Methylibium petroleiphilum PM1: one gene and its partner. The protein of the gene in region 1 binds, or shares a complex with, the protein of each later gene. Links are inferred from orthologs where the notes say so. Each region holds a gene or a part of one and is shown on either strand. Other genes may lie near its edges.

Region 1 (3,134 bases):
GGTGCAGCTCGCCCATGCCGGAGATGATGGTCTGGCCGGACTCTTCATCGGTGCGCACGCGGAACGACGGGTCTTCCTGAGCCAGACGACCCAGGGCGATGCCCATCTTCTCCTGGTCGGCCTTGGTCTTGGGCTCGACGGCCTGCGAGATCACCGGCTCGGGGAAGATCATCTTCTCGAGCGTGATGATCGCGTCCGGATCGCACAGCGTCTCGCCCGTGGTCACTTCCTTCAGGCCCACGCAGGCCGCGATGTCGCCGGCCAGGATCTCCTTGATCTCTTCGCGCTGGTTGGCATGCATCTGCAGGATCCGCCCGATGCGCTCCTTCTTGCCTCGGATCGGGTTGAAAACCGAATCACCGGACTTCAGCACACCCGAATAGACGCGCACGAAGGTGAGTTGGCCGACGTAGGGGTCGGTCATCAGCTTGAAAGCCAGCGCGGCGAACTTCTCGTCATCGGCCGCACGACGAACCACTTCCTTGTCGTCGTCGTCATGGCCGGGAACCGGGGGAATGTCGATCGGCGACGGCATGAAGTCGATCACGCCGTCGAGCATGCGCTGCACGCCCTTGTTCTTGAAGGCGGTGCCACAGAACATCGGCTGGATCTCGGCGGCGATCGTGCGCGTGCGGATGCCGAACTTGATCTCCGCCTCGGTCAGTTCGCCCGATTCGAGATACTTGTTCATCAGCTCTTCGCTGGCCTCGGCCGCAGCCTCGACCATGTTCTCGCGCCACTTCTGCGACTCGGCCTGCAGGTCAGCGGGGATGTCCTCGTAGTTGAACTTCATGCCCTGGGAGGCTTCATCCCAGATGATCGCCTTCATCTTGATGAGGTCGATCACACCGGTGAAGTTCTCCTCGGCACCGATCGGCAGCACGATGGGCACCGGGTTCGCCTTCAGGCGAACCTTCATCTGGTCATAGACCTTGTAGAAGTTCGCACCGGTGCGGTCCATCTTGTTGACGAACGCCAGGCGCGGCACCTTGTACTTGTTGGCCTGGCGCCAGACCGTCTCCGACTGCGGCTGCACGCCGCCCACGGCACAGTAAACCATGCAGGCGCCATCGAGCACGCGCATCGAGCGCTCCACCTCGATGGTGAAGTCGACGTGCCCCGGGGTGTCGATGATGTTGATGCGGTGCTCGGGAAAGGCCAGCTCCATGCCCTTCCAGAAACAGGTGGTGGCAGCCGACGTGATCGTGATGCCGCGCTCCTGCTCCTGCTCCATCCAGTCCATGGTCGCCGCGCCATCGTGCACTTCACCGATCTTGTGGTTCACGCCGGTGTAGAACAGGATGCGCTCGGTGGTGGTGGTCTTGCCGGCATCGATGTGCGCAGAGATACCGATGTTGCGGTAGCGCTCGATGGGGGTCTTGCGGGCCATGGTGTGACTCCAAATACAGGGGCCGCTCGCGGGTTCGTACAAACCCGAAGAGCGGCCGGGGACCAAAAGAGACTTAGAAGCGGAAGTGCGAGAACGCCTTATTGGCTTCGGCCATGCGGTGAACTTCATCGCGCTTCTTCATTGCGCCGCCGCGGCCTTCCGAGGCCTCGAGCAGTTCATTCGCGAGACGCTGGGCCATCGACTTCTCGCTGCGCTTGCGAGCCGACTCCTTGAGCCAGCGCATCGCCAGCGCCATGCGACGAACGGGGCGAACTTCCACGGGAACTTGGTAGTTCGCACCGCCGACACGGCGAGACTTCACTTCGACCATCGGCTTCACGTTGTTCAGCGCGGTGATGAAGACCTCGAGCGGATCACGGTTGGCCTTCTTCTCGACGGTCTCGAGGGCGCCGTAGATGATGCGCTCGGCCACGGCCTTCTTGCCGGATTCCATGATCACGTTCATGAACTTCGAGAGATCGACGTTGCCGAACTTCGGGTCCGGCAGGATCTCACGCTTGGGTACTTCGCGACGACGGGGCATTTCTCTTCCTTCTGTGCTTCAGTCGGCGCCGTTCGGGCGCCTCGGGCAGCCACACACCGGGGCCACCCACTTACTCGACCCGCCTGCGGCGGGCCATCCGACACCGGCCTCGCGGCCGACGATCCTCTGGCGCAGTCTTACGCCTTCTTCGGGCGCTTCGCGCCGTACTTGGAGCGCGACTGCTTGCGGTCCTTCACACCCTGCAGATCGAGCGAACCGCGCACGATGTGGTAGCGCACGCCCGGCAAGTCCTTGACCCGGCCGCCGCGCACGAGCACCACGCTGTGCTCCTGCAGGTTGTGGCCTTCGCCGCCGATGTAGGAGATGACCTCGAACCCGTTGGTCAGGCGCACCTTGGCGACCTTCCGGAGCGCCGAGTTCGGCTTCTTCGGCGTGGTGGTGTAGACGCGCGTGCAGACGCCCCGACGCTGCGGGCCGCCCTGCATCGCAGGCGACTTCGACTTCGTGACCTCGGTCTGGCGACCGTGGCGCACGAGCTGGTTGATGGTTGGCATGGGTAACTTGTTCCCGTTTGAAGTTACTGGTTCAGGTCTTCCGGTGTCATGCGCGACGCCTCCAGACGGAACCAACCCGGGATGCGCGCCTGGGCCCTCGAGCGAGGACGATTCAGGAAGCGCGGCGCAGGTCGCCCAGCAAAGAGCGCAGCAGAATCTGCCGAAAAGCCTGACAGTATATTCGTGTCGAACATTGCCCGCAAGCAAGAGGGCCTGCCTCCGTCGGTCGCCTCTCCCCCTTCTCCATGACAGCAGCCCCTCCGCCCAACGCGGTCATCGACACCAATGCGATCTTGGACTGGCTCGTTTTCCAGGACCCGGGCGCTGCCTTCGGGCGGGCAATCGAGTGCGGCACGCTCCGCTGGATCGCCACACCCGCGATGCTGCTCGAGCACCGGCGGCTGTTCGCAAGCCCCAGCCTGAGCGCGTGGTCGCCTGATGTCGCCCGCCTTGAGGCCGCCTGGGCGCGTTGGGCCCAGGTAGACACTGACACCGTCCCGGGCTGTTCGCTGCGCTGCACGGACCCCGACGACCAGATGTTCATCGATCTCGCATTGGCGCGCCACGTCACTTGGCTGTTGACCCGGGATCGGGCGCTGCTCAAGCTGGCACGGCGCGCCGCGCCAACTGGTTTGCGTGTACTCACACCCACTCATTGGCAGGCCAGCATGACCGTCAGCGCCGA
Region 2 (3,154 bases), 2.3 Mb from region 1 along the record:
CCACTAGTGGCCGCTCGATCCCCCTGGTCCAGATCGCCAAGGTCGGTTTCACCTGGGAGCCGGGCGTGCTGTGGCGAGAGGGGCGGCATTACGCCGTCACCGTGCAGGGCGACGTGGCCGAAGGCCTGCAGGGCGCCACCGTGACGGCGCAGCTGTGGCCACAGCTCGAACAGCTGAGCCGGCGCATGCCGCCGGGCTACACGATCGAGATCGCCGGCGCGGTGGAAGAGAGCAGCAAGGGCCAGGGGTCGATCGCCGCCGGGGCGCCGCTGATGCTGTTCATCATGTTCACGCTGCTGATGCTGCAGCTGCACAGCTTCAGCCGCGCGGTGCTCGTGTTCCTGACCGGTCCGCTGGGCATCGCCGGGGTGGCGGCCGCGCTGCTGCTGCTGGGGCGGCCGTTCGGCTTCGTCGCATTGCTGGGTGTGATCGCGCTGAGCGGCATGATCATGCGCAACTCGGTGATCCTGATCGACCAGATCGAGCAGGATCGCGCCCGTGGCATCCCGGCCTGGACGGCCATCGTGGAGTCGGCCGTGCGGCGCTTCCGACCGATCGTGCTGACGGCCGCCGCCGCGGTGCTGGCGATGATCCCGCTGACCCGCAGCGTGTTCTGGGGGCCGATGGCGGTGGCGATCATGGGCGGGCTGATCGTCGCCACCGCACTGACGTTGCTGGCCCTGCCGGCGATGTATGCGGCGTGGTTCAGGGTCCGGCGCCCCGAACTGGAAGCCGGCTAAAATCGCCGGTCGTCCGAATCGGGGCCCCGGCGAAGCGGTGCACCGAACTCGACCGAACTCGACGACAAGGGCCGGCGGGCCCTTGTTCAATTTCCAGCGCGGGTGGCGAAATTGGTAGACGCACCAGGTTTAGGTCCTGACGCCCGCAAGGGTGTGCGGGTTCGAGTCCCGCCCCGCGCACCACACGCATCCTTCAGTCCAGCGAGAGAGTACAGATCATGGCTGTCACCGTCGAAACCCTCGAGAAGCTCGAGCGCCGCATCACCCTCATCCTGTCGGCCGACACGATCAAGAACGAGGTCGAAATGCGCCTGAAGCGCCTGGCCAAGACGGTCAAGGCCGACGGCTTCCGCCCCGGCAAGGTGCCGATGAGCGTGGTGGCGCAACGCTATGGCTACTCGGTCCAGTACGAGGTGATGAACGACAAAGTCGGCGAGGCCTTCAGCAAGGCCGCCAACGAGGCGCAGCTGCGCGTCGCCGGCGCGCCGCGTATCTCCGAGAAGGAAGGTGCACCCGAAGGCGAGCTGGCCTTCGACGCGACCTTCGAGGTCTATCCGGACGTGAAGATCGGCGACCTGTCGGCCACCGAGATCGACCGCGTGAGCACCGAGGTGACCGATGCCGCGATCGACAAGACGCTGGACATCCTGCGCAAGCAGCGCCGCACCTTCGCGCAGCGCGCGGCGAGCGAAGGCGCGGTCGACGGCGATCGCGTGACGATCGACTTCGAGGGCAAGATCGACGGGGTGCCGTTCGACGGTGGCAAGGCCGAGGGGTTCCAGTTCATCCTTGGCGAAGGCCGCATGCTGGAGGCCTTCGAGAAGGCGGTGCGCGGTATGAAGACCGGCGAGTCCAAGACCTTCCCGCTGCAGTTCCCCGACGACTACCAGGGCAAGGAAGTGGCCGGCAAGGAGGCTGACTTCCTGGTGACGCTGACCAAGATCGAGGCACAGCACCTGCCGGAGGTCGACGAGGCGTTCGCGCAGTCGTTGGGGATCCAGGACCCGACCCTCGAAGGCCTGCGCGCCGACATCCGCAAGAACCTCGAGCGCGAGGTCAAGAACCGCCTGATCGCCCGCAACAAGTCGGCGGTGATGGAGGCCCTGATCAAGGTGGCCGACCTCGACCTGCCGAAGGCGCTGGTGCAGAACGAGACCGATCGCATGATCGAGGGCGCCCGCGCCGACCTGAAGCAGCGTGGCATCAAGGACGCCGACAAGGCGCCGATCCCCGCCGAGATCTTCCACGAACAGGCCGAGCGGCGAGTGCGCCTGGGCCTGGTGGTGGCGGAGCTGGTGCGCACGAACCAACTGCAGGCCAAGGGCGAGCAGATCGGGGCGCACATCGAGGAGATGGCGCTGAGCTACGAGAAGCCCGAGGAGGTCCGCCGTTGGTACTTCGGCGACCGGCAGCGCCTGGCCGAGGTCGAGGCCCTGGTGGTCGAGAACAACGTCACCGAGTTCGTGCTGTCGAAGGCCAAGGTCAGCGACAAGCAGCTGCCGTTCGACGAGTTGATGGTCTGACCCGGCAACGCTGTCTCCGAAGGCGCCGTGCCGCGAGGCCGGCGCCTTCTTGCCATCTCTCGAGGCTTGCTCTTGACGCGACATAATCAAGCCGCATCTGAAGCAGGTCGTCGAATCAAGGAGTGCCATGAGCGCGCTGGAAACACAGAATCTGGGCATGGTGCCCGTCGTCATCGAGCAGTCGGGCCGCGGCGAACGCGCCTACGACATCTACAGCCGTCTGCTGCGCGAGCGCGTGATCTTCCTGGTCGGTCCAGTCAACGACCAGACCGCCAATCTGGTGGTGGCGCAGCTGCTGTTCCTGGAGAGCGAGAACCCCGACAAGGACATCTCGCTGTACATCAACTCCCCGGGCGGCTCGGTCAGCGCCGGTCTGTCGATCTTCGACACCATGCAGTTCATCAAGCCCGACGTGTCGACGCTGTGCATGGGCATCGCGGCGAGCATGGGGGCTTTCCTGCTGGCCGCCGGCGCCAAGGGCAAGCGCTTCGCGCTGCCGAACTCGCGCGTGATGATCCACCAGCCCTCGGGCGGGGCCCAGGGCCAGGCGACCGACATCGAGATCCAGGCGCGCGAGATCCTGAAGCTGCGCGAGAGTCTCAACGGCATCCTGGCCGAGCGCACCGGCCAGCCCCTGGAGAAGATCCGCGCGGACTCGGAGCGCGACTACTTCATGTCGGCCGAGGAAGCCACCGGCTACGGCCTGATCGACAAGGTGATTGCGCAGCGCGCCTGACCCGACTGGCCGGGTAACTGGGTGGGCAACGGGGCCTTTTTCGACACCAAGGCCCCGTTTTCTTTTCCCTTATCATTCTTGTCACTCCCCAGACGGCTCGTCCCATGCCCGAGAAAAAAGGCTCCTCCAGCGAAAAAGTGCTGTATTGCTCGTTC

What was found. The genes of interacting proteins can lie anywhere in the genome.
Region 2: the proteins of rpsG (region 1) and tig are in contact, whole or in part, in a crystal structure (PDB 3GTY), measured with the Thermotoga maritima proteins. The link is inferred for Methylibium petroleiphilum PM1 from one-to-one orthologs. Residues at the interface, in WP_004081843.1 of Thermotoga maritima: Lys34, Lys52, Lys55, Glu59, Arg62, Gln63, Glu66, Asn67, Lys69, Val71, Arg95, Ala109, Lys110, Lys111, Gly112, Arg113, Pro114, Glu117, Glu121, Ile124, Ala125, Tyr127, Asn128, Asn129, Thr130, Gly131, Lys135, Asp139, Arg142, Met143; in WP_004081061.1 of Thermotoga maritima: Glu122, Val124, Val129, Leu130, Tyr133, Glu188, Gly259, Ile262, Tyr263, Glu266, Ser270, Glu273, Gln274, Glu277, Arg308, Gln311, Ile312, Ser315, Tyr316, Glu325, Arg329, Arg336, Leu363, Phe366, Trp367, Arg373, Leu377, Arg381, Leu384, Glu387.

Annotation. Positions count from the first base shown.
Region 1 is NC_008825.1:3,651,668-3,654,801, forward strand. Bases 200-3,056 are described here. They hold rpsG (30S ribosomal protein S7), read right to left. Parts: upstream 1,935-3,056; coding sequence 1,464-1,934; downstream 200-1,463. Other genes in these bases: fusA (elongation factor G), read right to left, coding at 200-1,390; rpsL (30S ribosomal protein S12), read right to left, coding at 2,072-2,449; MPE_RS17425 (PIN domain-containing protein), read left to right, coding at 2,695-3,056. Also shown: more of fusA, read right to left, coding at 1-199; more of MPE_RS17425, read left to right, coding at 3,057-3,134.
Region 2 is NC_008825.1:1,395,302-1,398,455, forward strand. The notes cover bases 234-3,110. They hold tig (trigger factor), read left to right. Parts: upstream 234-958; coding sequence 959-2,263; downstream 2,264-3,110. Other genes in these bases: MPE_RS06485 (efflux RND transporter permease subunit), read left to right, coding at 234-740; clpP (ATP-dependent Clp endopeptidase proteolytic subunit ClpP), read left to right, coding at 2,391-2,999; clpX (ATP-dependent Clp protease ATP-binding subunit ClpX), read left to right, coding at 3,104-3,110. Also shown: more of MPE_RS06485, read left to right, coding at 1-233; more of clpX, read left to right, coding at 3,111-3,154. UniProt on the Bacillus subtilis protein: Involved in protein export. Acts as a chaperone by maintaining the newly synthesized protein in an open conformation. Functions as a peptidyl-prolyl cis-trans isomerase.